Regions from separate parts of the Spongiibacter sp. IMCC21906 genome, predicted to be linked through region 3. Evidence: predicted binding sites of a transcription regulator. Region 3 holds the regulator's gene; each other region holds the start of a gene.

Region 1 (10,286 bases), 390 kb from region 3:
TTTAAGCTGCTGAGTGAAGCGTTTTCGCACAGGCTTACTTTTAATAATAATTTCAGGAAACAGCTTTACGATGAACTTCATTAACGCACCGGAGGGAATGATAAAAACAGCGCCGCATTATACCGACTTTGAATGCCCCAGTCAGAAACAAACATACCGCACCAAAACTGAACACAAAAACCCAGAATCGCACCAAAAAGGGTCTCAAGCTAATATTTATTGCGCGCTTTTTACGCATAACTAGCAAAACCCCCTAAAAACAACGCATAATAACGCTCAGTTTAATGGCACGCATTTTGCTGTAATGCAGGTCACACAAAAGGCCGCTATGCTGGCCCCGTGCAATGAGAATATAATCGCAAAATTCGGGCCTACCGATTCTAAAAATACTCTCTTTTGGAGGACATAACGAATGTCAGAGAAAACTCTGAAGCTAATCGCCGATAATGATGTTAAATGGGCTGACCTGCGCTTCACCGACACCAAGGGTAAAGAACAGCACGTCACCATGCCTGTTGGCGAAATTGACGAAGGCTTCTTTGAAGATGGCAAAATGTTTGACGGCTCGTCTATCGCTGGCTGGAAAGGCATTAACGAATCAGACATGATTTTGATGCCAGACGACGAAGCCTCGGTACTCGACCCCTTCACCGAAGAAGTCACCATTATTATCCGTTGCGGTATCGTTGAGCCCACCACCATGCAGGGCTACAACCGCGACCCTCGCTCCATTGCTCAGCGCGCTGAAGATTACATGCGCTCTACCGGCATTGCCGACAACGTATTGTTTGGACCCGAGCCCGAATTCTTCGTATTTGACGATGTAAAATGGAAAATCGGCATGGAAGGCGCCAGCTACGCTATTGCTTCTGACGAAGCTGCGTGGAAATCAGGCGACAACTTTGAAGAAGGCAACATCGGTCACCGCCCCGGCGTTAAAGGCGGTTACTTCCCCGTTCCGCCAGTAGACAGCCTGCACGATCTGCGTGCCGCCATGTGTAACGCCATGACCGACATGGGACTGGACATTGAAGTACATCACCACGAAGTGGGTACTGCGGGCCAGTGTGAAATCGGTGTTGGCCCCAACACGGGCGTGAAAAAAGCGGACGAAGTACAGATTCTTAAGTACTGCGTACACAACGTTGCACACGCTTACGGCAAAACAGCGACCTTCATGCCCAAGCCTGTCGTTGGCGACAACGGTAGCGGCATGCACGTTCACCAGTCTTTGAGCAAGGACGGTCAGAACCTGTTTACCGGTGACGTTTACGGCGGCCTGTCTGAAACAGCCTTGTTCTACATTGGCGGTATCATCAAGCACGCTCGCGCAATCAACGCATTTACCAACGCGTCTACCAACTCGTACAAACGCCTGGTTCCCGGCTTTGAAGCACCCGTTATGCTGGCCTACTCGGCTCGCAACCGCTCCGCTTCTATTCGGATTCCTTTCATCAGCAACCCTAAAGCTCGCCGCGTAGAAGTTCGCTTCCCAGATGCGTCAGCTAACCCATACCTGGCCTTCGCCTGTATGCTGATGGCCGGCCTGGACGGCATCCAGAACAAGATCCACCCCGGCGATGCTGCCGACAAAGATCTTTACGACCTGCCTGCAGAAGAAGCAGCTAACATTCCAACCGTTGCCTCTAGCCTGGACATGGCTCTGCAAGCACTGGATGCTGACCGCGCCTTCTTGACAGCTGGCGGCGTATTTGACGACGACATGATCGATGCTTACATCGACCTGAAATCTCAAGAAATCGAGCGCCTGAACATGACAACTCACCCGGTTGAGTTTGATATGTACTACAGCGTGTAACTCTCCCACAAGGGTCTTTTAAGCCCGCTCTATGGCGGGCTTTTTTGTGCCTGAAATTTGCCTTGCAAGATCACCATCAGGCAAGAAATACTAGTAACATCTCAACCACAGCCAACACGGCCCTGCCCGGACAAACGCATGCACTTAGTCACTATCCTCGGGATTTTCAGCCTTCTACTCTCTGCCAGTGTTAGCGCAGAAATCTACCGCTCCGTAGACAAACACGGTAATCCCGTTTTTAGCGACACCAAAGCCAAAAATGCGGTTGCTATCGATATTCCAGACACCAACACAAGCCCGGCAGTCGAGACCCCGCCTCCCCCAAAAAACAAGCGTCCCGCTGTTTCGGAGGACATACCCAACTTAAGCATCCGCCACCCGAAAGACGGACAAATTTTAGCTAATGGCTTAATCGGCACTCAAGTTAAAGTCGCCCTGAGCAAACCACTGCCGAAAGACTTTCAAATTAAAATAAGCCTAGACGGTCAGGTACTTGCCTCAGGACGACAAACTCACATCGACATCCCACAATTAAGCCGCGGCCCCCATCACATAAAAGTCCAGCTGATTGACGAGAAAAACAGGTCGATTGGCAGCGACAGCATTCGAATCATGGTTTACTGGCCCAACAATTAAGCATAGGCGCGCACCACCCTTCTTCTTCGTGCACCAAACTTGCGCACTCTCGCGTATACTGCCTTGCCAAGGCTGATAAAAAGCCGACCAAGCACATCGCACCAGGCCGCACCATTATGGGACTTCAGCGCATTTGCAGACTTTATCTCAACACCAACAAATGCCCCCGGCTTGGCCTGGAAATTGCTAAACCTGAACATAATGAAAGCACTGGCGACCCTATGCCCCCGAATAACATTCACCACCACATTCTGGACAACCTCAAAACAGCAATTCTGCTGGTTGAGCCTAATCTGACGGTGAGCTATATCAATCCGGCGGCAGAATCATTGCTAGCCGTATCGGATCAACGCATACACGGCGAAGCTATTACGCGCTTATTTCACGAACAAGAAGACACGCTAGTCAAACTCCTGGATGCCATCAACAACTGCGAAGCTTATACCAAGCGCGAAACCGTGCTGACACTTCGCTCTGGCGCAGAAATTACCGTCGACTATGCCGTAACCCCTGTATTAGAAGGCCAGCGCACCTCCTTGATTATTGAGCTACAACCCCTAGACAGACTGCTGCGTATTAGCCGCGAAGAAGGCCTGCTCTCTTCTCAGCAAAACAGCCAAGCTTTGATTCGCGGCATCGCCCACGAAGTCAAAAATCCCCTGGGGGGCCTGCGGGGCGCAGCTCAATTGCTGGCCCGAGAACTCAGCGAACCCAAGCTCCACGACTACACCAACATCATCATTGAAGAAGCTGACCGGTTACGCAACTTAGTCGATACCATGCTTGGCCCCCACAAAGCGCCAGAGAAACAAGACACGAATATTCACGAAGTAATAGAACGCGTGCGTCAACTGGTAGAAGCCGAAAGCGATGGGGGTATTCGGGTCATACGCGACTACGATCCCAGCATTCCCGATGTATTGGGCGACCGAGAACAACTTATTCAGGCTTTTCTCAACGTTATGCGCAATGCCCAGCAAGCGCTGGGACAAGATCCCCCCGAAGACGATGAACCCACTATTGTGATTCGCAGTCGCAGCATGCGCCAGTTCACCATTGGCTCACATCGCTACCGACTCGTCTCCAGAGTAGACATTATCGACAACGGCCCAGGCATTCCTGAAGACCTACGCGCCTCGATCTTCCTGCCTATGGTCAGCGGCCGAGCTCAAGGCTCGGGGTTAGGCTTATCCATCGCCCAATCAATTTTGAATCATCACAACGGATTAATAGAGTGTAATAGCGAACCCGGGCGCACGGAGTTCTCGTTGTTTATACCTTTGGAGCAAGCATCATGAGCGAAACCCATGTAGTTTGGATTGCAGACGATGACCGATCAATTCGCTGGGTGCTAGAGAAAGCATTAAACCAAGCAAGCATTGTTACCCGCAGCTTCGAAAACGGCGACGCCCTGTTGAGCGAGCTGCAAGGCGAAGTGCCCGATGCCATCATTAGCGATATTCGCATGCCGGGCATAGACGGACTACAGTTGCTGTCCCGGATCAACGAAATCCACCCCGATGTACCGGTTATTATCACTACCGCCCACTCCGACCTGGACAGTGCCGTAGCGTCTTATCAAGGCGGCGCCTTTGAATACCTGCCCAAACCCTTTGATGTAGATGACGCGGTGGCCACCACCCAGCGGGCATTGCAACACGCCAACAAAAACAAAAATCTCCTGCCAGAAGAACCGCCACTGGAAAGCACTGAAATCATCGGTGAAGCCCCAGCCATGCAAGAAGTTTTTCGGGCCATAGGTAGACTGTCACAATCCAACATCACCGTGCTGATCAACGGCGAATCCGGCACGGGTAAAGAGCTGGTCGCCCAAGCACTGCATCGCCACAGCCCCCGCGCCAGCAAACCCTTTATTGCACTAAACATGGCCGCCATCCCCAAAGATTTGATGGAATCTGAATTATTTGGCCATGAAAAAGGAGCATTTACCGGTGCCAGCGCCCAGCGCCGAGGCCGCTTTGAGCAAGCCAATGGCGGCACATTATTCCTAGATGAAATCGGCGATATGCCTGCCGACACCCAAACTCGTTTGCTACGCGTATTAGCCGACGGTGAATTCTATCGTGTCGGCGGCCACACTCCGGTAAAAGTGGATGTGCGCATCATTGCCGCCACCCACCAAAACTTAGAAAAACTGGTGCAAAACAACACCTTTCGGGAAGACTTATTTCACCGCATCAACGTCATTCGCATTCACTTACCACGACTCGCCGAGCGCCGGGAAGACATCCCCAAACTTATGCAGCACTTCTTTATCAGTGCCGGCGAAGAACTGAACGTTGAACCCAAGCGGCTACGCCCCGAAACTGAAGAATACCTAAGCCAACTGGAATGGCCCGGCAACGTTCGGCAATTAGAAAACACCTGCCGCTGGTTGACCGTGATGGCCTCCAGCCGTGAAATCCATATTGACGACCTGCCACCCGAACTATTGGAACGCCCTCAAGGTGAAGCCGCTCCCGCTTCCAACTGGCAGGACAATTTGCGGCGTTGGGCCGATCAAGAACTCATGGTAGGCCGCGACAAACTGCTCGATCGCGCAGTACCGCAATTTGAACGCATTATGATAGAAGCCGCGCTGCGTCATACCCATGGCCGTCGGCGGGATGCCGCCAACTTACTGGGCTGGGGGCGCAATACCCTGACTCGCAAGATCAAAGAACTCGGCATGGGAGGCGATGACGAGGATTAAGTCCTCGTCACATCTTTTTTGTCGCAGCAGCCGCCTTCTTCCACACCGAATACGGCCCAGTAGGAGCGGGCGCCGACCGCGACTTTGCCCCACTTGAGACTCATCACTAGCGTGGTTTTTCTTCGCACCTGAACCAGCCCATCGAATTTCTTTTTCGAGTCTTTATTGTTTCGCCCCGCTGGGCGACTTACTTCTTTTTGTGTGAAAAAGAAGTAAGCAAGAAAAGCACACCCCAATTCCGCTGCCGATGGCGAAAAACTGCCATCGGTGCCCTGCGCGCTTCGCGGCTTTGGTTTTTGGTTTCCCCCCCTTTGAACTCACCAAGCGTTGCAGAAATTCAAGGGGAAAACTTTTAGCGAGGACTGTTGAAGCCGCAGGCGAGTTCCGCAGCGTTTTCCCTTTGAATTTTGAGACAAAACGGCTTTATCGTTTTGGACGCCGATAGGCGCCCGAAGAGTGAGGGGCACAGCCCCGAATCAACCGCAACGCATCCGAAGGGCGAGTGATGGGATGCCCACATAGGGCAAAGGTCTAGTAGGGCCAAGCTCATTCACAACTGGGAGTCATCCACCCTGCTGCCAACAGCAACAACACAGCAAATTAGCTGCCTAAAAACCCCAGCTGCCGCCAGGCTTCATAACTCACCAATGCAACCGTGTTAGACAGGTTCAAACTCCGCGCCCCCGCCATCATCGGCACCCGCAAGCAGTGCTCGACGCCAAGTGCATCGCGAATATCTTGCGGCAGCCCCGCTGTTTCAGAACCAAATAACAGCACATCATCAGCCTGAAAGGCGGCATCGGCATAATTGCGAGAACCCTTAGTGGTCAGGGCAAAAATACGGCGGCCCGCCATGGCAGCCAAAAAAGAAGGGTAATCGGGGTAGCGATGCACCCGAGCCATGTCTCGATAATCCAGACCGGCCCGGCGCAGCTTTTTTTCTTCAAGATCAAAACCGAGCGGCTCAATCAAATGCAGCTGGCAGCCATTATTGGCAACCAGCCGAATGATGTTACCGGTATTCGGGGCAATACGCGGTTCGTGCAAAGCAATATGAAACACGACCGCGCCTCTACTTAATGAGTAGTACTTTCAGCAGATTGCTGTTTGGCAGCATCTTGCTGGGCTTGGCGATACAGCGCTTCAAAATTCACTGGCTGCAATGCCAATGCTGGAAAACCGCCTTTAACAACAGCTGAATCAACAGCTTCACGTACATAGGGGAACAACATATTTGGGCAGGCAATACCTAAAATTTGGCGCAGCTGCTCACCCTCTACACCCTCAGCCAGAAACAAACCGCCCTGATGGACTTCAATCAAAAATGCCGTTTCTTCTTCTAGCTTGGCGGTCACGGTGACGCTAAGCACCACTTCATAATCGCTATCGCCGATTTTTTCGCTGCGGGTATTTAAGTCCACATGCATTTTGGGCTGCCAAGGCTTGGTAAACACCAACGGAGCAGCGGGAGACTCAAAAGATAAGTCTTTGATGTAAATACGCTTCAGAGCAAATTTTGCTTGAGCCGGATCTTGATCAGCCATGGGGGTTCCTGTTTCGATTTTTCATAATTAATAACGCTCGATTTATTCTGCGAGCATCACATCTAACTGCCCCTGACGATCAAGGGCCATTAATTCATCACAGCCACCAATGTGCTGCTCACCTATCCAAATTTGCGGCACGGTGCGCTGACCACTGCGCTCTTGCAATTCGCGACGCATGGCATTGTCACCATCTACCGGAATTTCTTTAAACGCGACGCCTTTATTCGTAAGCACGTGTTTGGCGCGAACGCAGAAAGGGCAAAACCGAGTGGTATAAATTGTTACGTCTGTCATTTGCTCGCCCTCTTACTTTACCAAAGGCATTTGCATTTGCTGCCACTCACCAACACCACCTTTAAGGCGATGTACTTGAGAATAGCCTTTTGCAGCCAGCTTTTTCCCAGCTGCACTGGAATGCTGCCCCAACTTGCAAACCAACACAACTGGCTTGTCTTTATCGCCAGCATGACGATCAATGTCGGCATCCAACTTATTAAAGGGCACATTCACAGAGTCCATAATATGTCCTTTGCTGTATTCCGCCTTATCTCGCAGATCAATCACCACCGCTTGCTGCTGGTTTACAAGGTTTACCACCTGCTGGGGCGACAAAGCTTTACCGGCACGACGAGACTCGTGAAAACTCAGCAGCATAACGCAACTCACCAAGCCGCCGACCAAAATCCACTGCTCACCGATAAATAGAATCAACTTTTCCATGAAAACTCTCTGTTAACGCCAGCCAACAGACGCAGCAGGCAAAAGCGCGAGTATACACGTGCGCCTCGCTTTTCTCACCCGCTCACATAGCCTCGCCGCACTCGAAAAGTTACAATGGGGCCCGCTCTAAAAATTTCAAGACCCGAGACCCATGACTGATAACCAAGCCCCAGACCAATCCCAAGCAAAGAAACCCGTCACGCTAATCATCTTAGATGGTTTTGGCTACCGGGAAGCCCCCGAGGACAACGCCATTTATCACGCGGCCACTCCCACTTGGGATCGGCTCTGGAAATCTGCGCCTCACACGCTAATTTCTGGCTCGGGCTTAGACGTTGGTTTGCCCGAAGGACAAATGGGTAACTCGGAAGTGGGCCATATGAGCTTAGGTGCCGGCCGGGTGGTGTATCAAAACATTACCAAAATTGACAAAGAAATAGCTGACGGTGACTTCTTTAAAAACCCCGTTTACACCGACGCCGTCGATAAAGCCGTACAATCCGACAAAGCCGTACATATTCTCGGCCTGCTTTCAGACGGGGGCGTACACAGCCACCAAAATCATATACTCGCCATGATTGATCTGGCCGCAGAGCGTGGCGCCAAAAACGTTTACCTGCACGCCTTTTTAGATGGCAGGGACACGCCACCCCGGAGCGCCAAAGCCTCGCTGGAAAAAATCGACGCCAAATTTGCCGAGCTTAAATGCGGTCGCACCGCATCGATGATTGGTCGCTATTACGCCATGGATCGCGACAACCGCTGGGATAGGGTCGAAAAAGCCTATCGCCTGCTGCGCGACGGCCAAGCTGAATTTCAGTACGCCAACACTGACGACGCTCTAGCGGCGGCTTACGCCCGTGACGAAAATGACGAGTTTGTCAGCGCGTCCATTATTGCCAGCCAAGGCCAAGAGGCCACCAAAATTGCCGATGGCGACGCGGTTATTTTTATGAACTTTCGCGCCGACCGGGCAAGAGAAATCAGTCGCGCCTTTGTCGACAACGAGTTTGACGGTTTTGACCGCGGCCAGCGACCCGCCCTATCCAGCTTTGTTATGACCACCCAATATGCCGACAACATTGACGGCAGCGTGGCCTACCCACCCGACAACATCGTCAACAGCTACGGCGAATTAATGGAGAAAGCGGGCAAAACTCAGCTGCGAATTGCCGAAACCGAAAAATATGCCCACGTGACCTTTTTCTTTAGCGGTGGCCGTGAAGCGCTTTACACCGGCGAAGATCGCAAGCTAATCCCCTCTCCCGACGTTGCCACTTACGACTTGCAACCAGAAATGAGTGCCCCCGAGGTAACGGCCCAGCTGGTCGAGGCCATTCGCAGCGGCAAGTACGACACCATCGTTTGTAACTACGCCAATGGCGATATGGTTGGCCATACCGGGGTATTTGATGCCGCCGTAAAAGCGGTAGAAGCACTGGATGACTGCATCAAACACGTGACCGACGCCATTTTAGAGGTGGGGGGCCACTGCCTGATTACCGCTGATCACGGCAACTGCGAACAAATGGTCGACCACGACGCCAACCAGCCCCACACCCAACACACCACTGAGCTGGTGCCACTGGTTTATGTAGGTAGCCATGACAATGTCAAACTGCAGGAAAAAGGTGGCCGCCTGGCCGATATTGCTCCCACCATGCTGGCACTATTAGACATTGAGCAGCCCGCAGAAATGACAGGGCGCAACCTACTTGCCACTCAATAACAGGGAAGCGGCATCTTGCAACCTTGCCTGCGGTTAGTTGTTTACGTTTTTGCGCTAATATTTTTTTGCGTCCCTGCAAAAGCAGAAGGGCCCTCTACCCAGCAACAGCTGGAGGCCCTCAACAAACAAATTGAGCGTTTGAAAAATGACATTAACAGCACCCAGGGCAATCGCAGCAGGGCCGCCAAAAAACTGCAGCGTATAGAAACAGAAATTGGCGCGCTGGCCGCAAAACTGCACCGCACCGAAACCAAATACCAACAGCAAAGCCAAAAGCTGAATACGCTGCACCAGCGCCAACGCACGCTGCAAGCTCAACAAGCGCAACAAAAAGAGAAAATCGCCGAACAACTTCGCAAAGCTTATACCTTGAATCAAGAAACGCCGCTCAAAATGCTGCTGAATCAAGAGAACCCCGACGCCCTCACCCGCAATCTCACTTATTACGAATATTTTAATAAGGCCCGCAGCAAAAAAGTCGCCGAGTATAAAAGCACCTTGCAGGAGTTAGAGCGTCTCCTGCCCGCGATCATTGCCGAACAAGAAGCGCTTGAAGACACCCGCAAAGACCTCAAGGATCAGCAAGAAGAATTAAAAGAACAGCAGAGCGACCGCCGTCAGCAGATTGCCAAATTGGACAAAGAACTGGGGAGCCAAAAGGGCTCGTTAAAGAACTTAGGGGAAGAGCGCCAAGCCCTGGAAGATGTACTACGCCGCATCGACGACGACATTGCCAATATTGCCATCCCCACCAACAACGAGCCCTTTGCAAAAATGCGAGGCAAACTCCGCTGGCCCTCCTCCGGCAAGCACCTCAATCGCTACGGCAGCCCTCGCCAAGGCAGCGCAGTAACTTGGCAAGGAGTGCAAATAAGCGGCAATCAAGGCAATACCATTCGCGCAATACACAATGGCCGGGTAGTGTTTGCCGACTGGTTACGGGGCACAGGGCTGCTGATTATTCTTGATCACGGCGGCGGCTACCTCAGTTTATATGGCCACAATCAGAGCCTGCTCCGCCAAGAAGGCGACTGGGTTAAAGGGGGAGAATCCATCGCCACCCTGGGTAATAGCGGCGGCAAACGCCAAGCGGGGCTGTATTTTGAAATCCGCTACAAAGGC
Region 2 (10,286 bases), 1.1 Mb from region 3:
GCGTGGGTATTCGGGCAGCTCATCTAAAAATAAAATGCCGCCGTGCGCCAAGCTAATTTCGCCGGGTCGCGGCTGACTGCCGCCGCCAACCAACGCTACCGCAGAGGCGGTGTGGTGGGGCGCCCGAAAGGGGCGGTGTAGGTTTAATGGCTTGCCTGCAATGGACTGCACAATAGCGATATCCCGTTCTTCCTGCTCATTTAAGGGCGGCAAAATACCGGCCAGTCGATTGGCCAGCAGCGTTTTGCCGGTTCCGGGAGGGCCGCTTAGCAACAGGCTGTGGCCTCCAGCGGCGGCAATTTCCAGTGCGCGTTTGGCGGTTTGCTGGCCCAATACATCGCTAAGATCGGGGTAGTCGATGGTTTTGGTTGTGCCTGTGCCGGGAGGCGCATCGGAGCCAAAGGGCAGACTGCTCTGTCCTTGTAGGTGTGCGACAACGTCAAGTAGGGATTGAGCTTCTCGGAGGTGCTGGCTATCGACAATGGCGGCCAAGCCTGCGTTGCTGGCGGGGAGGATGAGCACCTTGTTAACGTGGTGGGTCTGCACGGCGGCGGGTAGCGCGGCATCTACGGCGCGCAACTCGCCACTGAGTCCCAGTTCACCAATAAATTCGTAACCATCAACAGCCTTGACGGGAATTTGAGCTGACGCCAGCAAAATGCCAATGGCAATGGGCAGGTCAAAGCGGCCACCTTCTTTGGGCAGGTCTGCTGGGGCCAGGTTGACGGTGATGCGGCTGACGGGAAAGTCAAAACGGGAGTTAATGAGTGCGGAGCGCACCCGGTCGCGGCTTTCTCTGACCGTGGCCTCTGGCAAGCCGACAATATGGAAGGCCGGTAAGCCCGATGAGAGGTGGACTTCTACCGTAACCAATGGCGCTTTAACGCCGAGCTTGGCTCGGCTAAAAACAGTGGCGAGGGGCATAGACTCATCCTTGAGTTTTGGCCGTGGCGAATTTTTAGTGTGGTGTAGCAGGCCTTAGTCGGCGCTTTTGTTGTTTTCCAAGGCTTCCAGTTGGCGGCTTAGTTCGGCCAGCTGCACTTCCATGGCCTCCAGCTTGGCGCGGGTTCGGTTGAGTACGGCCAGCTGAGCATCAAACTCATCTCTGGAGACGATATCCATTTTGCGTAATCTGCTTTGCAGCAGTACTTTAATCTTTTCCTCAATATCTTGCTGAATGTCTGGGCCGTCTTTAATGATGCGGTTTGCCTGTTCGGCAAGCTGACTAAAAAAATCGGGTTTACTCATAAATCCACTAACTCAATGCTTTGGTGGTAGGGGCTGTATCTTGGTTCTAAGTGTAGCGCAAAAGCAGCAAGGCATTTACTGTTGTATTCTTTTTAGAGCAGCCAGTTCAATTTTGCTGGTATAGATATTGCTTTTTCGCCGCTATAGTTTGGGGGCATATTGCTTCTGGATGACAATGAAAAGAAGGATTTTACTTGAACATTCCCTATGCAGTCGTCGCCGATGTGGCTGGCCAGCAGTCAGACAAGATTGCCCGGTCTTGGTCAGCAGCTATTGAGCTGGAGCTGCTAAAGGGGCCTGGACGAACTGATATTCGTCATGTCTTGCATAAAGGGCCACTGCGTATTCAGCGACCCTTTTATCCCGAAGGTGAGTGTTGCCATGTGTATTTATTGCACCCCCCTGGCGGCATGGTGCCAGGAGATGAATTGCAGGTGGCTATCGATCTGGGCACTGGCGCCGAAGCTTTGTTAACCACACCTTCGGCGGGCAAGGCCTATAAAAGCGACAAACAGAAAACGGCCCAGCTCCAAGGCATTACCGCGCATATTAGCAGCGATGCTTGTCTGGAATGGCTGCCCCAAGAAACCATTATTTTTGACGGTGCTGAAGCTGAATTGCGCAATGATTTTCACCTCAGCGGTAATGCAAAATTACTGGCTTGGGATATCGTGGTACTGGGTCGTCGGGCCAGTGGTGAGTCATTTGACGCAGGGCGTTGCCTGCAAAGATTTACTATCCTGCGCGATGGCCGACCTTTGCTGAACGAGCGCACCCTATGGGAAGGCGGTAGCGATATGCTTCGCGCGAATTGGGGAATGGCGAATCGCTGGGTGAGCGGCAGCCTGTTTGCCACGCTTGAGGCCGACCGGGCCACCTTGGACGTATTGCGAGAGGGTTTGGCGGCGCAGCCTTATTTTGACAAATGCCAGGCTGAGTGGGGTTTGTCTCAACGTCGAGATGTGTTTATGGCCCGCTATCTTGGCAACTCGCCGGAGCATTGTCGCAAAGGCTTTGAATATTTATGGGGGCAGTTGCGGCCGTTGTTGAATGGTCGCGAAGCCTGTCGACCGAGAATTTGGAATACCTAAGGCCTGGCCTGTGGGGTGTTGATCCATCGCGGTCGGCGCCCGCTCCTACGGGATTAGAGGCAATGCCGGGTTTGTAGGAGGCCGCGCTGAGGCCGAAAGAGGTTTGCACGGATCGAGGTCGATTCTGTCGCGGTCGGCGCCCGCTCCTACAGGTGGGGTGATGAGTTTGTAGGAGGCCGCGCTGAGGCCGAAAGAGGTTTGCGCGGATCGAGGTCTCGCGGTCGGTGCCCGCTCCTACAGGGTTAGAGGTAATGCCGGGTTTGTAGGAGGCCGCGCCGAGGCCGATGGGTTTTGGTGAAGAATATCGTGGTCGGCGCCCGCTCCTACGGGATTAGAGGCAATGCCGAGTTTGTAGGAGGCCGCGCTGAGGCCGATGGGTTTTGGTGAAGAATGTCGCGGTCGGCGCCCGCTCCTACGGGATTAGAGGCAATGCCGAGTTTGTAGGAGGCCGCGCTGAGGCCGATGGGTTTTGGTGAAGAATATCGTGGTCGGTGCTGGCTACTATGACGAAGACAACAAAATGGAAGCACAACGATGGAATTAAGTCCCAGAGACAAAGATAAGTTGCTGATTTTTACGGCAGCCTTGTTAGCCGAACGGCGCAAGGCTAAGGGTTTAAAATTGAACTACCCGGAAGCCATTGCCTTGATCACTGCCGAGGTGATGGAAGGTGCCCGTGAAGGCAAAAGCGTGGCGCAAATGATGAGCGCAGGCAAGCAGGTGCTCGGGCGGGAGGATGTGATGGACGGTGTGGCAGAGATGATTCATGAGGTGCAGGTCGAGGCTACCTTTCCCGACGGCACCAAGCTGGTCACCGTCCACAACCCCATTGTTTAAAGGGAGATAAACACCATGATTCCCGGAGAAGTTGACGTTGCCAAGGGCGAGATAGAACTTAATGTCGGTCGGCAAACCCTTATTGTTGAGGTGACTAACAGTGGTGACCGGCCTATTCAGGTGGGGTCGCATTATCATTTTTATGAAACCAATTTAGCACTGCAGTTTGATCGCGAGGCCGCCAAAGGTTTTCGTTTGAATATTGCCGCAGGTACAGCCGTGCGGTTTGAGCCCGGCCAAAGTCGTGAGGTAGAGCTGGTGGCGCTAAGCGGCGAGCGCCGAATTTACGGTTTTCGCGGCGATGTGATGGGGCCGTTGGATGGTCAGGCTGGAGGTAAATCATGAGCAAAATAGACCGCCGCGCCTACGCGGATATGTATGGCCCAACTGTGGGCGATCGGGTCCGCCTGGGCGACACGGCGCTATGGATTGAGGTGGAGAAGGACTTTACTACCTACGGCGAAGAAGTGAAGTTTGGCGGTGGCAAAGTGATTCGCGACGGCATGGGGCAAGGCCAGCTGGGCAGTGCCCATACCCCAGATACGGTGATTACCAATGCCTTGATCTTGGATCACTGGGGCGTCGTCAAGGCCGACGTAGCCATCAAAGCGGGGCGTATCACGGCGATTGGCAAGGCCGGTAATCCGGATATTCAGCCGGATGTGACCATTATTATTGGCCCCGGTACCGAGGTGATCGCCGGTGAAGGGCAAATCCTGACGGCCGGTGCCATTGACGCCCATATTCATTTTATTTGTCCCCAGCAGATTGAAGAGGCCTTGATGAGCGGTGTGACCACCATGATTGGTGGTGGCACTGGTCCGGCCACGGGTACCAATGCCACCACCTGTACACCGGGACCGTGGCATATTGGCAAAATGTTGCAGGCCGCTGAAAGTTTTCCCATGAACCTGGGCTTTTTGGGTAAAGGTAATGCCAGTCTTCCCGAATCGCTGGAAGAGCAGGTTAAAGCGGGGGTGATGGGGCTTAAGCTTCATGAGGACTGGGGTACGACGCCAGCGTCCATCGACTGTTGCTTGAGTGTGGCCGAAAAGTACGACGTGCAGGTCGCGATTCATACTGACACCTTGAATGAATCTGGCTTTGTAGAGGACACGTTGGCGGCGTTTAAAGGGCGCACTATTCACACCTACCATACCGAGGGTGCCGGGGGTGGTCATGCGCCAGATATCATCAAGGCTTGTGGTAGCGCCAATGTTTTACCGTCATCCACCAATCCCACCCGCCCTTATACTATCAACACCGTGGACGAACACTTGGATATGTTGATGGTCTGCCACCATCTTGATCCCAATATTCCTGAGGATGTGGCCTTTGCCGACTCGCGGATTCGTAAAGAGACCATTGCTGCAGAGGATATTCTCCACGACCTCGGTGCTTTCTCAATGATCTCGTCAGATTCTCAAGCCATGGGGCGGGTGGGTGAAGTGGTTTGCCGGACGTGGCAAACCGCCCACAAAATGAAAGTGCAACGGGGACCGCTGCCTGAAGATTCGGCGTACAGCGATAATTTTCGCGCCCGGCGCTATATTGCCAAATACACCATTAACCCGGCGATTACCCAGGGTCTGGCTCATGAAGTCGGCTCGATTGAAGTGGGGAAATTAGCGGACTTGGTACTGTGGAAGCCGATGTTCTTTGGCATAAAACCATCAATGATTATCAAGGGCGGTATGATTGCCGCCGCGCCGATGGGTGACCCCAATGCCTCCATTCCCACCCCGCAGCCGGTGCATTACCGGCCGATGTTTGGTGCCTTTGGTAAAGCCTGTACGGCTACCTCGGTGAGCTTTGTCAGCCAGGCGGCGCTGGCGTCGAATTTGGCTGAAACGCTGGGTTTACAGCGGCCGCTGGTCGCCGTTAAAAATTGCCGCAATATTACTAAAGCCGACATGGTCCTCAACGATTATCAGCCGGTAATGGAAGTGGATACCAATACCTATGAAGTGAAAGCAGACGGTGTGGTGCTCACCTGCGAACCCGCAACCGAGTTGCCATTAGCGCAGCGTTATTGCTTGTTTTAATGTTGGGGAGAACGTCGCGGTCAGCGCCCGCTCCTACAGGGGAGGGTGATGGGTTTGTAGGAGGCCGCGCTGAGGCCGAAAGAGATTTGCACGGATCGAGGACGATTCTGTCGCGGTCGGCGCCCGCTCCTACAAGGCGGGGTGATGGGTTTGTAGGAGGCCGCGCCGAGGCCGAAGGGGTTGGCAGGGCTTGAGGTAAATTCTGTCGCGGTCAGCGCCCGCTCCTACAGGCGGCGTGATGGGGTTGCAGGAGGCCGCGCCGAGGCTGAAGGGGTTTGTATGGATCGAGGTCGATTCTGTCGCGGTCGGCGCCCGCTCCTACAGGGTGAGGTAATGGGTTTGTAGGAGGCCGCGCCGAGGCCGAAGGGGTAGGCAGGGATTGAGGTCGATTCTGTCGCGGTCGGCGCCCGCTCCTACAGGTGGGGTGATGGGTTTGTAGGAGGCCGCGCCGAGGCCGAAGGGGTTGGCATGGATTGAGGTCGATTCTGTCGCGGTCGGCGCCCGCTCCTACAAGGCGGGGTGATGGGTTTGTAGGAGGCCGCGCCGAGGCCGAAGGGGTTGGCAGGGCTTGAGGTAAATTCTGTCGCGGTCGGCGCCCGCTCCTACAGGTGGGGTAATGGGTTTGTAGGAGGCCGCGCTGAGGCCGAAAGAGGTTTGCACGGATTGAGGTCGATTCTGTCGCGGTCGGCGCCCGCTCCTACAGGGCGGAGTGATGGGCTTGTAGGAGGCCGCGCCGAGGCCGAAGGGGTTGGCAGGGGTTGAAGTCGCTTCTGTCGCGGTCGGCGCCCGCTCCTACAGGGCGGGGTGAAGGGTTTGTAGGAGGCCGCGCTGAGGCCGAAAGAGATTTGCACGAATCGCGGTCGGTGCCCGCTCCCTCCAGTAAGTAAGGTGGCGGGAAAAATGAAATGGATCAGGATGAATAAGATATATGCTCGAATGCTTTGAACACCACAGGGGCGCAGAAACTCAGCTGGAGTTGCAATTAGTGCTCTGTTATCAAGAGCGTCAGCGCAGTCGCTTTCGTGCCAAAACCCTATGCGGCAAGGACGTGGGTTGGTTTGTGGAGCGTGGCGAGGTGTTGGCCCAGGGCGACGTACTGGTTGCCAGTACGGGCGAAAAAATCGCGATATTGGCGGCAGATGAGACAGTCAGTGAAGTGAAATCAGCGGATGCTTTGCTGTTGGCCCGGGCGGCTTACCATTTAGGTAATCGCCATGTGCCTCTGCAGATCATGGCTGGTGAGCTTCGCTACCAACACGACCATGTACTGGACGATATGCTTAAAGGCTTGGGGCTGCAGGTTGTGGTGACCGAGAAGCCTTTTCACCCTGAAAATGGTGCTTATCATAGCCATGATGGCGGCGCTGAGCATCGCCACAGTCACGGTCATGATTCTCACGATCATCATCACGGACACGCCCATGGCTAGTGCGCCGTTGCTTCACTTATTGCATCTGGTCAGTCCGGCGTTGCCTGTGGGGGCCTACGCCTATTCCCAGGGTTTGGAATTTGCCGTTGAGCAACATTGGGTCTCGTCCTTGGCTGAGGCCGAAGACTGGATTGGTTCGGTGTTGAGTCATAGCGTGGGTGGCTTGGATTTGCCGGTATTGCAACGTTTGTATCGGGCTTTTAGCAATGGCGATTTGGCTCAGGCTGAATACTGGAACGATTATCTGCAGGCATCTCGGGAATCCCATGAGCTGCTATTGGAAGATAGGCAAATGGGTGAAGCGCTGCAGCGTTTGCTGCTGTCATTAAATTTGGATATTGCCGCCCGTTGGCCTGAAGCAAGCACGCCCAGCTTTGCCACTGCCTTTGCCATGGCGGCCTGTTATTGGCAGTTGACCGAGGCCGATGCCATGCAGGGCTTTGCTTGGAGCTGGTTAGAAAACCAAGTTGCTGCGGCCATTAAATTAGTGCCGCTGGGGCAGACCGACGGCCAGCGTTTGTTGCTGAGATTAATGCCTCTGCTTGAGCAAACAGTAATAAATGCAAAACAACGCGAGGACGATGAGTTAGGTGTGGGTTTGCCCCGCTTGGCGGTTGCCTCGGCACAACATGAAACGCAGTACTCGCGGCTGTTTCGTTCATAAACGCGAATAAGGAGTTTACAAGAAATGAAAAAACCGGCATTGCGTCTGGGTATTGGTGGCCCGGTGGGCTCAGGTAAAACCGCCTTGGTGAAAGCCCTTTGTGCTCGTTTGAAAAACCGCTTCAATATTGCTGTTATCACCAATGACATTTATACCCGAGAAGACGCGGAGTTTTTGCTGCGCCACGAGGTGTTGGAGCAAGATCGTATTCTAGGGGTGGAAACCGGGGGCTGTCCCCACACGGCAATTCGAGAAGATGCGTCGATGAATCTTTCTGCGGTAGCAGAATTAAATAAACGCTTTCCTGACCTTGAGTTGATTTTGATTGAAAGCGGTGGCGATAACCTGGCGGCGACCTTTAGTCCGGAGCTGTCCGATTTAACCTTGTACGTCATTGATGTGTCCGCGGGCGATAAAATTCCCCGTAAAGGTGGCCCGGGTATCACGCGTTCAGATTTGCTGATTATCAACAAAACTGACTTGGCGCCTTTAGTTGGTGCAAGTCTTGATGTTATGGACAAAGACGCTACAAGAATGCGCGGCAGCAAGCCTTTTGTGTTCACAAACTTAAAGGACGAGTCGGGACTTGATGAGGTGGTTACTTTTGTTATTGAGCAGGGCATGCTGACAAGCGCAGCTTAAAAAGGTTTAGAGGAATTTAGCACATGGATATCGGTTTTCTGCCGAGTATGTTGGCAATGGGGTTTGCGGCCGGTGTACTTCACGCCTTTGATGCAGATCATCTGGCGGCGGTAAGTGGGCTCAGTGGCAGTGATGGTAAGCGCAGTGTTCGCTTTGCATTACACTGGGGCTTGGGCCACGGTGTCGCTGTTATTATTATTGCCGCGGCAGTGATTGTCTTTGGTGCGGCTATTCCAGAGCGCTTTAGTGCGTTTGCTGAGTCTGCCGTTGCGTGGATGTTGATATTGATCGGCGTACATACTTTTTATCACCTCTGGCAACAGCATAAAGGTAATACCGTCCATGACGGTAAGCGGAGCAATGCGATGTTGGTGGGGCTTGTGCATGGCAGTGCCGGTTCGGCACCGTTGCTGGCCTTGATACCCGCAGCTAACTTTTCCTCCCCTGCGTGGGGGATGTTGCATATCTTATTGTTTAATTTTGGTCTGTTGCTGGCCATGCTCGGGGTTGGCGCGACGCTTCGCAGAGGTTTGTTGATTGCCGCTAATCGCGATGGCCGTTTGCAAATTTCGTTACAAGGTAGCTTGGCCAGTTTTGCGGTGGGTTTTGGGGTGTTTTTGTTGTTAGGTTAATAAAGGCGGCTGTTAACTTCATGCTTGTATCTGCAATAAACAACGACAGCAGTGGCGAAGAGGTGTGACGATGAAAGCCACTACGGGTTACACTTTTGCCACATTTATATTTGGGATGATGACACGATGCGATCCTTTGCAGTAATGATGCTGGGCTTATTGCCTGCAATGACTTTAGCCGCTGAGCTGAAGATTGGGCCTGGTCAAAGTTATCTGGTTGAGAAAGACAACTCTCAGCTGGTTCTTGATTATTTGGAAATCGGTGATGCCGCCCATATTCGTTTTGCTGAGGGAATCGCGGCATGGCGAGTTCAAGCTAAAACGGCTGTCATTGGTGACAATGTTGTTATTGATGGTCGTGGCAGTGTTGGCGAATCTGGCATCAGTGGGGTGTCTGCTAATAATTGCAAAAACCAGTTAAACGGCCAAGGTGGTGCCCATGGGGCGCCGGGCACAGATGGTGTGTCGATGCGCTTGCAACTGGGAATCGAGTCGCTGGGTAGCCTCAATATTCTCGCTGATGGCGGAAACGGGGGTAACGGTGGCAGCGGCGGTAATGGCGCTGATAATAACGATGATTGTGCCGGCGAGCGCGGTGGCGATGGCGGCGACGGCGGTGATGGCGGCGTAGGTGGCAGCGGTGGCGAAATCACCATTTTGTATAGAGTGCTTGGCAGTGATCTGGAGCCGATCGATGTATCACAGCGAGTCAAGGTCAGTGCAGAGCCTGGGAAAGGCGGTGCGGGTGGCCGAGGTGGCAGCAGCGGTGAGGGCGGTGGTGGTCACTACATTACCAAGAAAACCTTGGCGGGAAACCGTCAATGGGTTTCAGGAGGTGAGGCCGGTTTATCAGGCAGCGTGGGCTTGTCCGGTGAGCCAGGGAGTAGCGGAGCCGTCATGATTGATTCATTGATGATGCAGTCCCCTGCGGCTAGTCAATCATCAGCCAAAGAAAATCGCTCGCTATTGCAGCGCCTAGAGGCCTTGGAGCGCCGGGTTAAAGTTTTAGAAAACGCAAAATAAATCTTTTCAGCAGGCCCAGCTCTGGGCCTGCTCCATTTCTGCCCAGTCATACTGATGCCATTCTATTTTGGTGCTAAAAGATTGTGATGCCCTTAGCCCATTCTGCTTGAGTGGTGCGCATCGGTGCAGTGGTTCTATCGTGGTGCGATTTACGGGGGCGCTTGCAAGAGCGTCTACGTTGCGACACAGAAAGTTTCACTAAGCACTTGTTTTAAATTGTGAAATTATACCATTTTGGTTTTCATTCCCTTTCTGCCTCCATGTCTACTCGGAGCAGGCTGCTTAGTTTTGATGCATTCCCCTTTAAAGCTATAAAAAAATGCACCTAAGTTGTGCGGCCACATTAAATGCACCCTTAATGTGCTCTTTGAGCTTTGTAAAAGTCGTTTAAACGAATAGCAATTAATGCATAAGTCATTGAATTTTAATTATAAAAATAATGTTGGCATCGAAAATGCTATTACAACGACAAGATTGTGTGTGATCACTCTCTTACAAACCTAAGTGGAGACTTAAGACATGAAAAACGTAAAAAACCTTCTTGCAGCTAGCGTAGCGGCTGCGTCAATGACCTTGGTTGCTGCTCCAGCGTCTGCTGTTGATGTGTCTGCGAGTGCCAGTGTAGCCAGTTTGTATTTGTGGCGTGGTTTTGATCTCAGCGACGGCTCTCCTGCT
Region 3 (10,286 bases):
GCGAAACTTGGCGCGCTCTTCATCACTGCTTAAGCTTTTGTAGTAACTACCGCTACCGTACTTCCCCATAACACCCCGGGCAAAGCTTTGGAAATCTACGACACGATCCAACAGCGCTTCTACCTCGCGATTAAAGCGATCAGGGTCTTCATCGGCGTAGCCACGAGCCTCCTCAATGACACTCATTAATTCCTGAGTCGTGGAAGCCACTACCTCATAAGGGCCCTTTTCTGCCGCAGCCGCAGCACCGGCAAACCCGAAAGCAACCAAAAGAGCTAAAAAATATTTTTTCACTATAACATCCTCATTGCGACATTTAGCACCGAGCTACCCCACGCTAAGCGTTGGTTCACAGCGCTTATTCTTCCTTTATGACACCATTCTACGTTAGTCATTGCTATGTAGAGGGTCAGCAAAACCTGTTATTTTTTCACATTGGAAATTATCATAACGTCGGTTTTCTGGAGCTCAGCTCCCAGAACAGCCTGCATCAGTGATTATCATTTTGGTACAGCGTAACTTAGCCAAAGCTTAACCGAGGGTTTAACCATCAAAGAAACAACAACTACAGCCGACGGTTATACTGCGTCAGCTCAACGGGTGATTGCAATGGAAGGCGCCGCAGTGGCCGCCCTCTCTGAGCGAATCGACGACAGCTTTAACCAAGCCTGCGAACTTCTGCTGAACTGCTCTGGCAAAGTGGTGGTAACAGGCATGGGAAAATCCGGTCATATCGGTAATAAAATTGCCGCCACACTAGCCAGCACCGGCACCCCGGCATTTTTCGTTCATCCCGGCGAAGCCAGCCATGGCGACATGGGAATGATTACTGCTGGCGATGTGGTTATCGCCCTGTCCAACTCGGGAACTACCGCAGAAATTGTCACGATATTACCGTTGTTAAAATTGCTCGCGGCTCCCCTCATCGCCATGACAGGTAACCCCGCTTCTGATTTAGCGCAAAGCGCCGACGTGCATCTAAACGTCAGCGTCAACGAAGAAGCCTGCCCCTTGAACCTAGCGCCTACTTCTAGCACCACCGTGAGTCTGGTAATGGGCGATGCCCTAGCAATCGCATTATTAGAAGCACGGGGGTTTACCGCCGACGATTTCGCCTTATCTCACCCCGGCGGCGCACTGGGACGGCGATTGCTGCTAAAAATAGACAGCATTATGCACACCGGTAACGAGATACCCATCGTCACCTTGGGCACCACGGTGAGTGGTGCGCTGTTAGAAATGAGCAGCAAAGCTCTAGGCATGACCACGGTGGTAGATGAGCACGGCGTATTGCAGGGAATTTTCACCGACGGCGATTTAAGACGTACACTAGACAGCACCGCTGACATCCGTAACGCGCCCATTGAACAAGTCATGACCAAAGCCGGTCTCACTGTTCGTCCGGGTACGATGGCGGCAGAAGCTTTACGCATTATGGAAGACCACAAAATCACTGTCTTGATAGCGATAGACGAGCAGCGCCGCCCCGTGGGCGTCATCCATACCCACGACCTATTCAAGGCCGGTGTTGCTTAATACGGAAAAACCTATGCAATCCATTATTGAAAAAGCGCGGCAGATAAAGCTTCTCGCCATGGACGTTGACGGGGTACTGACCAACGGCAGCCTCTATTTTGGTAATAGCGGCGAAGAAATGAAGGCCTTCAGCATATTAGACGGTCTTGGCATTAAACTGTTGAGAGATGCGGGAATACGCCCTGCCATCATTACTGGTCGCAGCTCAACATTGCTAGAAAGGCGCGCCGCCGAATTGAAAATCGACCTGATCTATCAAGGCCGAGAAGACAAGCTGGTTGCTCTTGAAGAATTGCGCGCCGACTTGGGGCTAGAAATGGCAGAAATCGCCTATGTGGGCGATGACCTTCCCGACCTATCGGCCATCATAAAAGCTGGCCTAGGCATCACCGTGGCCAACGGTCATAGCTTTGTCGCCCGGCATGCCGACTGGCAAACCGATGCGGCTGGCGGCAGCGGTGCCGTGCGGGAAATTTGCGAGCTCATTCTCAAAGCCCAGGGTAAGCTCAATCAAGCCTGGGAGCAGTTTCTCTAATGGCGAAAGCCCTACGTATAAACGTGGCTGCCCTGTCGGTGCTGTCTGCGCTAGCCGCATTGGCAGGGACCTATCTATACCTCACCCAGTTCAGTGAGAGCGGCAAATTAAGTATAGTGGAGCACTTCGATCCCGCCCCCGACGTCGAATCGTATCTTGAGGGCATAGAAGGGATAAAATACCGGGCCGATGGCGCCGTAGCCTATCGCTGGCAGGCCAAATCGGCAGAGCGATATATTTCAGACGGCGCAGTCACATTGCAAGAACCCTTTTATTTAGGGAATATCGCCGAGCAACGCCCCTGGACAGCCACGGCGGAACAAGGCCACCTTAGCAGCACGGGTCAGCTTTTGAGCTTGGACAGAAATGTCTTAGTCCAAGAGTTGATTCGACAAGCGGAAATTAAAACTGACGTGCTAAAAATAGATTTGGAAAGCAGTGAAGTGAGCACCGACCAGCCCCTGACCCTGATTTTACCCAACGGTGAAACCAAGGCCACCGGCATGCATGCCTCCCTTAAAGAAGAACGTGTGGAGCTGATGAGCAACGTTCGGGGGCATTATGATCCCCGCTAAAACCAAAACATTCACAGACATGCTGAGCCACATTCAAAGAGGGCTCATCACCGCGATCCTCCTCAGTATTGCTGGCACAGCTTACTGCCTCCCAGATGACCGCAACCAGGCCATTAACCTCAGTTCAGACCGGGCCACCTACGAGAACAATCAAGGCATTTACAGCGGCAACGTAAAAATGTCTCAGGGCTCACTCAAAATCGAGGCTGACAAACTAGTAATAGTGGAATCTAATCGCAAAGTAGAAAAAGTCATCGCCCACGGCCGCCCCGCTAAATTTGAACAACAACCCCGAGAGGGCGAAGGGGTTGTCATTGCCAGCGCCAACACCGTCGAATACAAGCTTAATGATGAAGAAATTTTGTTGCAAAAAAACGCCAGCATCACCCATCAAGGCTCAAAAATCAGCGGGGATCGCGTCGTCTATAGCGGCAAAAAACAAACCGTCGTTGCCGATGGCGGCAGCGCGGCAGAAAATGGCCGGGTCAAGATGACACTGCAACCACAAAACCCCGACGACAACGCTAACGCCGCAAGCAAAACCGGCACAACCAAGAAAAACGAGACTTCGGCCAAAACAAACAAGCCAAGCACCCCGCCCTCTAACAGTAACAAAGCGACCCCCTAATGCCGGTATTAAAAGCAAGCAACCTCGCCAAAGCCTACAAGGGTCGCCAAATTATTCGCGATGTCTCATTGAGTATTCGCAGCGGTGAAATCGTTGGGCTGCTAGGCCCCAATGGCGCGGGAAAAACCACCTGCTTTTATATGATTGTCGGCATCGTTAACGCCGACCAGGGCCACATTACTCTCGATGATAAAAATCTCACAGCAATGTCAGTACATGGTCGAGCAAAACACGGCCTGGGCTACCTACCGCAAGAAGCCTCAATATTTCGCAAGCTTAGCGTGGCCGATAACATTTTGGCCATTCTTGAAACCCGCAAAGACCTAAACCGCAAACAGCGAAAAGAAAAATTAGAAGCCTTGCTACAAGAGTTTCACATTACCCATATCCGCGACTCAAAAGGGATGACCCTGTCTGGGGGCGAACGCCGCCGAGTGGAAATTGCCAGAGCCCTGGCCACCGACCCCAGCTTTATTCTGCTTGATGAGCCCTTTGCCGGGGTAGACCCTATTTCGGTGAATGATATTCAACAAATCATCCGCCATCTGCAGGCACGAGGTATCGGCGTATTGATTACCGACCACAATGTTCGGGAAACCCTACAAATTTGTGAAAAAGCCTATATTGTTGGTGAAGGCCGTATCGTCGCCGAAGGCGATGCTAACACGGTGCTAAACAGCGAGATCGTGCGGGAAATTTACCTAGGTGACAAATTTACACTTTAAGCGCCATTAAAATTTTGATTCGGCACAGGTATTGCAGGCTCGAATAGAGGCGACTACACTCAAGGTACGCAAATACAGAATCATTTCCTGAATTGCGAGGGTATACCACCCGTTGGTAGAGTAGAAAATACTCGCGTTACCTTTTCATGTTGTAGAAGCCACTGCCTATGAAACAATCGCTCCAGCTCAAGGTTGGCCAGCAGCTGACCATGACACCACAGCTGCAACAAGCGATCCGTTTACTTCAGCTTTCTACCCTCGATTTGCAGCAAGAAATCCAATCTGCACTGGACTCGAACCCCTTACTGGAAATCAGTGAGGACGAAGGAGTAGACACCGAATCTCAGCAACAAAACACACCCTCTAAGCCAGAAACTGATTCGGCCGAAAAAACCAACACAGAAGCAAAAGAACCTACAGCCACAGCAGATAACGATGCCGACGACAGCTGGGCCGAGCGCAGTGACATTCCCGAAGACCTCCCAGTCGACAGCCAGTGGGATGACGTTTATCAAAGCAGCGGCAGTGGTAGCAGTACTCCCAGCGCCATAGACGACAGCGATTACAACAACGACTACCGCCACGGCAGCTCAGACTCTCTGCAAGACCACCTGCGGTGGCAGCTCAATGTCAGTCGCTTGTCCGAAGTCGACCGCCTTATTGCCGACGCCCTGATTGATGCCATTGATGAAAAGGGTCGCTTGACCCTATCTATAGAAGACTTAGTTGAAAGCTTTAACAACGAAGAAGCCGAAATTGAAGAAGTACGAGCCGTGCTTCATCTCATTCAAAATTTTGATCCACCTGGCGTTGGCGGCCAAGACCTACAAGAATGCCTGCTCATTCAGTTAAGGCAGCTCCACCACGACACCCCGTGGCGCGAAGAAGCCATGCTGATAGTCGGCCAATACATGGCCCAACTTGGCAATCGAGACTACAATCAAATCATGCGCCGCTGCCGCATTAAAGAAGAGCAGCTAAAAGACATTCTCAAGCTTATCCAAAGCCTCAACCCCACCCCCGGCGACGCCGTGGGTGCCAGCGAAACCGAATACGTCGTGCCTGACGTTTTTGTCAGTAAAAAAGAAGGCCGCTGGCTAGTTGAGCTCAACCCTGATATTGCCCCCAAGATTCAAATCAACGCCCAGTACGCCTCTATGGCCCGGCAGAGCAGTAACAGCAGCGATAACAACTATATTCGTGATAATTTGCAGGAAGCACGCTGGTTTATCAAAAGCCTGCAGAGTCGCAATGAAACATTGATGAAAGTGGCCAGCAAGATTGTTGAATATCAGCGTGGCTTTCTAGAGTATGGTGAAGAGGCCATGAAGCCATTGGTACTTCATGATATTGCCGAGGCAGTGGGTATGCATGAGTCAACGATCTCTCGCGTCACTACCCAAAAATACATGCATACGCCTAGAGGCATTTACGAACTGAAATTTTTCTTCTCCAGCCATGTCTCCACTGATACCGGCGGAGAATGCTCCTCGACAGCGATCCGAGCATTGATTAAAAAGCTAATCGCCGCGGAAAACCCCCGCAAACCACTCAGCGATAGCAAAATCACCGAGCTGTTAGGAGAACAAGGCATACAGGTGGCACGCCGAACCATTGCAAAATACCGAGAATCGCTAGTCATCCCCCCCTCCAACGAGCGGAAACGACTAGTTTAGTGGCCGTGATCTTACATCACGACCGTCACTTACGCGCCGGGAGGCGCTGGTTACTTACAGCGATGAAGGAGCAACAATATGCAAATAACTGTTAGTGGTCATCACGTAGACGTCACTCCAGCTCTCCGCGACTATGTCAATAACAAGCTCTCAAAACTTCAGAGGCATTTTGACAACATAACCAATAGCGACGTCACACTCTCTGTAGAAAAACTGATTCAAAAAGCCGAAGCCACGGTACACGTTGCCGGCGCGGATCTTTTTGCCACCAGTGAATCACAAGACATGTATGCCGCGATCGATAGCCTCACCGACAAACTGGACCGGCAACTCATAAAACACAAGGAAAAGAACCTGGTCCGTTAGGACTGGCAACCCTCCTCTTATTTAGCGAATATCATGAACTTCGATTCTATACTCAGCCAAGGACGTACCCATTGTGGTACGTCCGTTAACAGCAAAAAACGCCTTCTTGAGCAAGTGGCTCAATTTATTAGCGAAGACGACTCGAATTATGATCAAGGTGAGTTATTTAATGACTTGCTCGCCCGTGAGCGCTTGGGCAGCACCGGCATAGGTCATGGCGTTGCCATCCCCCACTGCCGCAGCAGCCGCTGCCAACGCATTACCGGCATACTGTTAAAACTCGACAAAGCTATTGAGTTTGAATCTATTGACGACCAGCCGGTAGATTTAGTGTTTGCCCTGATCGTCCCCGCCGAGGCCCACGACGAGCACGTGAAAGTGCTGGGGTCTCTCGCAGCCGCCTTTAACGAAGAAAGCTTCAGAAGCCGACTTCGCCAAGCCGACAGCGACCAAACCCTGTTTGAACAGGCCATCCGGGGCTAATATGCAGCTGATCATCATCAGTGGGCGCTCAGGTTCGGGCAAAAGTACCGCCCTACACCAGCTGGAAGACGAAGGCTTTTACGCCATCGACAACCTCCCGGTGTCACTGTTGCCAGCACTGGTGCAAGAGCTGTCGCAAAATCCACTTAAAGCTCACAAACAGGTGGCCGTGTGTATAGATGCCCGCAACTCACAGGCCGAACTCCAACGTTTTAAAAGCCTTTGTGAGCAGGTCAGGCAATACGCCAAACTCAGCATTGTTTTTCTCGATGCCGCTGAAGATAAACTCATAAAACGGTTTAGTGAAACCCGTCGCAGACACCCTTTGACCAGCAAGGCCTTGCCCCTGGCAGAAGCCATAAAATTAGAAGCCATCTTGCTAGAGCCGATTGTGGTTGAGGCATCGCTGACCATCGACAGCAGCGACATGACCGTTCACGACCTCAGAGCCGCCATTCGAGACCGCATTCTTGGCGCCGATGCCGCGCAACTCGCCATACAGCTTAAGTCCTTTGGTTTTAAGCGCGGCTTGCCCATTGATGCCGACTTGGTATTTGATTTACGCATGCTCCCCAACCCCCACTGGAACGAGAGCCTGCGCAAGCTAACGGGTCGTGACCCAGAAGTCGTGGCATTTCTTCAAGACGAAGTAGACGTACAAAAAATGCATGACGATATTTTAAGCTATCTGCAACACTGGCTTCCTAAAATTGAAGCCAGTAATCGCAGCTACTTCACCGTAGCGATTGGTTGCACAGGCGGCCAACATCGCTCAGTATACATGGCGGAAACGCTGGCTTCGTCCCTCCAAAGCCAGTACCCCGGCCTTCAAGTTCGCCATCGCGAACTGCAACTATAGACGACACCCGATGGTTGAAACCAAGCTCACAATAATTAACAAACTTGGTCTGCACGCCCGGGCAGCCGCAAAATTCGTCAGCACGGCTTCCGCGTTTAGCGCCAAGGTAGAAGCCGAAGTAGACGGCCGCAGTGTTGACGGCAAAAGTATTATGGCGGTAATGATGCTAGCAGCCACCAAAGGCAGTGACATTACGATTCGCTGTGATGGTGCCGATGAGCAAAAAGCCCTCAATGCCATCACCGACATCATTAATAACCGCTTTGATGAAGGCGAATAAAATCTCAGACACCGCCAATGAATTCGCTGACAGCTCAGATTTAGCCAGCCTTAAGCCCGGCTAGCGGCTCCCGTATTCCATCCTTCTTGCAGCATGCATACAGTTGTTCGCACAACAACTTGTCCGCGTACACCCGAGATTCCTTGTAATTAGCTAGCGACGCCCTAAATCTCTCCTTTCGCACTCAGCATTGATTGTTGTCCAAGGCGCTTTAAAGGATAATTGCCAACTGCGACCCTCGCTGTATTGGCGAGGCCCTCTCGCCCCTCGTCTGCACAGAGAGATTCATGGCTGCCAGTGCTGAAAAACACCACTCAGAAGAGCAACTCCAAGCGCTAAATGACGCAATTGGAACCGGCGGCTTTTTGCAAATTCGGCGCATGATCAATGGCCTGCCCCCCGCCGACGCCGCCCACCTTATCGAATCTACCCCGCAGACCGTCCGCGCACTGCTGTGGCAGCTGGTGGATGCCGAAAACGAAGGGGATATTCTCCAGTACCTCAACGACGAGGTGCAGAGTCAATTTTTGCGGCAGATGGATGCCGAAGAAGTCGCGGCTATTACCGAAGGCCTGGAAGCCGATGACATTGCCGACATTCTCCAGCAGCTCCCCGATCGTATTATCCGGGAAGTACTGGAGTCGATGGACCACCAAGACCGGCTCCGGGTAGAGCAAGTCCTGTCCTACGACGAGGACAGTGCCGGTGGTCTAATGAACACCGACACCATCACCGTGCGGCCCAATATTACGCTGGATGTGGCACTGCGCTATTTACGTCGCCACGAACAGCTGCCCGAAATGACGGACAGCTTAATTGTCGTAAACCGCAACGACCAATACATTGGTGTGCTGTCGCTGCGCAAACTACTCGTCTCAGACCTCAATGTCACCGTTCGAGAGATTATGGACACCGAGGTAGAGCCCATTAACGCCACCCTACCTTCACCCCAAGTCGCCACCCTTTTCCAACGTCACGACTGGGTATCGGCACCAGTGGTCGATGACAATCACTATCTACTGGGCCGAATTACCATCGATGACGTGGTGGATGTTATCCGTGAAGAGTCCGACCACTCACTGATGAGCATGGCCGGTCTGGACGAAGACGAAGACACCTTTGCCGCCGTTCTCACCACTGCACCCCGACGGGCCGTATGGCTGGGCATCAACCTGATCACCGCCTTTATCGCCTCAGGCGTCATCAATATGTTTGAAGGCACCATTGAAAAAGTGGTTGCCCTGGCTGTACTCATGCCCATTGTTGCCAGCATGGGGGGCGTCGCCGGCACCCAAACACTCACCGTCGTAATTCGCGGTATGGCATTGGGGCACATCAGTCGTAACAACAGCCGCTGGCTCATTAATCGAGAATTGGTGGTCGGCGCTATCAACGGCCTGATATGGGCCGTGGTCATCGCTATTGCGGCCACCCTATGGTTTAAAGACCCTTTAATCGGCGTCATCATCGCCGCCGCCATTGTCATCAACTTAATTACGGCGGCATTGGCCGGTGCGCTCTTGCCTCTGGCAATGAAGTCTCTCAAAATTGACCCCGCCTTGGCTGGCGGCGTGGTGCTGACAACTGTCACCGACGTAGTGGGTTTTTTGTCTTTTCTCGGCCTAGCCAGCTATTTTTACGCCTAATTTGGATTGACCGTGACCGACGAATTCGCCCCCGAAAAGCCCAGTAAAACCGTCATCAAAAAAGAAATGCTTGAGCTGCAAGAATTAGGCAAAGAGCTGATTGATCTGAGTGACGCTGAGTTTGTAAAAATTCCTATACAAGATGAAGCCCTGCTAGAAGCCCTTGCCACCGCTAAACGCATCAAAAGCCGCGAAGGCCTGCGCCGACAAATGCAATACATCGGTAAATTAATGCGATTGATTGATGCCAGCCCAATTCGCGAGGCACTGGCCCAGCGAGAAAGAGGCCACCAGGAACTGGCGCGGCAATTTCACTTACTAGAAGAGCTGCGGGATCGCTTGGTAGATAAGGGCGTACAGGCCGTTGAAGAAGTCATGGAGCGTCATCCCCAAGCTGACCGCCAACATCTTCGTCAACTAATTCTTAGAGCCAACAAAGAAAGCAGCCTCAATAAGCCCCCGGCAGCCAAACGCAAACTCTTTAAATATCTTCGTAGCCTGCAAGAAGAGCAATCTCAACACTAGCCCAAACACCTAAGAGAGCACTGCACCGGTACCGACGCTTACGGAGAGTCAACATCGCTACCGGGTAACCTCCCGCTTATGGCGCAAGGTCTCATCCCGTACCACGTCTTCCACATCAAAAATCTGCTTAAAGGTCAGCTCGGGTTTCTGCAATGTGCCCGAGATGTCGTAGACCGCGCTGGAGAAGCTATCGACCTCTTCCTCAAAGACTTTACTCACCACATAGACTCCCGCCGCTGCGGGCAAGCCTCCCACTAATGCCGCCAGCCAGGGCAAATTACTGCCAATTGGCAGAGTCGCCACCAACCTTAAATCAGGCACTTCGTTTTCCATGTCGACCGAACCAGTCATCTGAAAGGCGCTTGATGGCCCCTTGATCACAAGCGGGGTTTGCAGGTTCAGATGCTGATCTGCAATCAATAATTGCCCCCTCATGCTGTCAAAAGCAATGC

Evidence for each region. The regulator sigma-54, encoded in region 3, starts transcription at its own class of promoters, with help from an activator protein. The targets are predictions, from matches to a motif close to TGGCACANNNNTTGCNNT.
Region 1: a site for sigma-54 is predicted at 2,628-2,645, ahead of glnL (nitrogen regulation protein NR(II)). Genes of this name have one in related genera too.
Region 2: a site for sigma-54 is predicted at 1,365-1,382, ahead of IMCC21906_RS00960 (urease accessory protein UreD). Genes of this name have one in related genera too.

The regions. Positions count from the first base shown of each region.
Region 1 is NZ_CP011477.1:870,607-880,892, reverse strand. Features, by position in the region: gene thiI (tRNA uracil 4-sulfurtransferase ThiI) at 1-81, opposite strand, end outside; gene glnA (glutamate--ammonia ligase) at 413-1,819, shown strand; gene IMCC21906_RS04070 (DUF4124 domain-containing protein) at 1,958-2,455, shown strand; gene glnL (nitrogen regulation protein NR(II)) at 2,677-3,753, shown strand; gene ntrC (nitrogen regulation protein NR(I)) at 3,750-5,168, shown strand; gene IMCC21906_RS04050 (tRNA (cytidine(34)-2'-O)-methyltransferase) at 5,769-6,230, opposite strand; gene secB (protein-export chaperone SecB) at 6,245-6,712, opposite strand; gene grxC (glutaredoxin 3) at 6,755-7,009, opposite strand; gene IMCC21906_RS04035 (rhodanese-like domain-containing protein) at 7,022-7,435, opposite strand; gene gpmI (2,3-bisphosphoglycerate-independent phosphoglycerate mutase) at 7,587-9,164, shown strand; gene IMCC21906_RS04025 (murein hydrolase activator EnvC) at 9,180-10,286, shown strand, end outside.
Region 2 is NZ_CP011477.1:211,260-221,545, reverse strand. Features, by position in the region: gene IMCC21906_RS00970 (YifB family Mg chelatase-like AAA ATPase) at 1-924, opposite strand, end outside; gene IMCC21906_RS00965 (accessory factor UbiK family protein) at 979-1,248, opposite strand; gene IMCC21906_RS00960 (urease accessory protein UreD) at 1,443-2,339, shown strand; gene IMCC21906_RS00955 (urease subunit gamma) at 2,874-3,176, shown strand; gene IMCC21906_RS00950 (urease subunit beta) at 3,192-3,521, shown strand; gene ureC (urease subunit alpha) at 3,518-5,221, shown strand; gene ureE (urease accessory protein UreE) at 6,150-6,650, shown strand; gene IMCC21906_RS00935 (urease accessory protein UreF) at 6,643-7,314, shown strand; gene ureG (urease accessory protein UreG) at 7,339-7,956, shown strand; gene IMCC21906_RS00925 (hypothetical protein) at 7,980-8,588, shown strand; gene IMCC21906_RS00920 (hypothetical protein) at 8,715-9,611, shown strand; gene IMCC21906_RS00915 (TorF family putative porin) at 10,131-10,286, shown strand, end outside.
Region 3 is NZ_CP011477.1:1,263,767-1,274,052, reverse strand. Features, by position in the region: gene IMCC21906_RS05825 (phospholipid-binding protein MlaC) at 1-294, opposite strand, end outside; gene IMCC21906_RS05820 (KpsF/GutQ family sugar-phosphate isomerase) at 610-1,536, shown strand; gene IMCC21906_RS05815 (HAD family hydrolase) at 1,550-2,071, shown strand; gene lptC (LPS export ABC transporter periplasmic protein LptC) at 2,071-2,646, shown strand; gene lptA (lipopolysaccharide transport periplasmic protein LptA) at 2,633-3,274, shown strand; gene lptB (LPS export ABC transporter ATP-binding protein) at 3,274-3,999, shown strand; gene IMCC21906_RS05795 (RNA polymerase factor sigma-54) at 4,167-5,675, shown strand; gene hpf (ribosome hibernation-promoting factor, HPF/YfiA family) at 5,754-6,041, shown strand; gene IMCC21906_RS05785 (PTS sugar transporter subunit IIA) at 6,075-6,524, shown strand; gene rapZ (RNase adapter RapZ) at 6,526-7,383, shown strand; gene IMCC21906_RS05775 (HPr family phosphocarrier protein) at 7,394-7,663, shown strand; gene mgtE (magnesium transporter) at 7,951-9,309, shown strand; gene yjgA (ribosome biogenesis factor YjgA) at 9,322-9,834, shown strand; gene IMCC21906_RS05760 (YhdP family protein) at 9,892-10,286, opposite strand, start outside.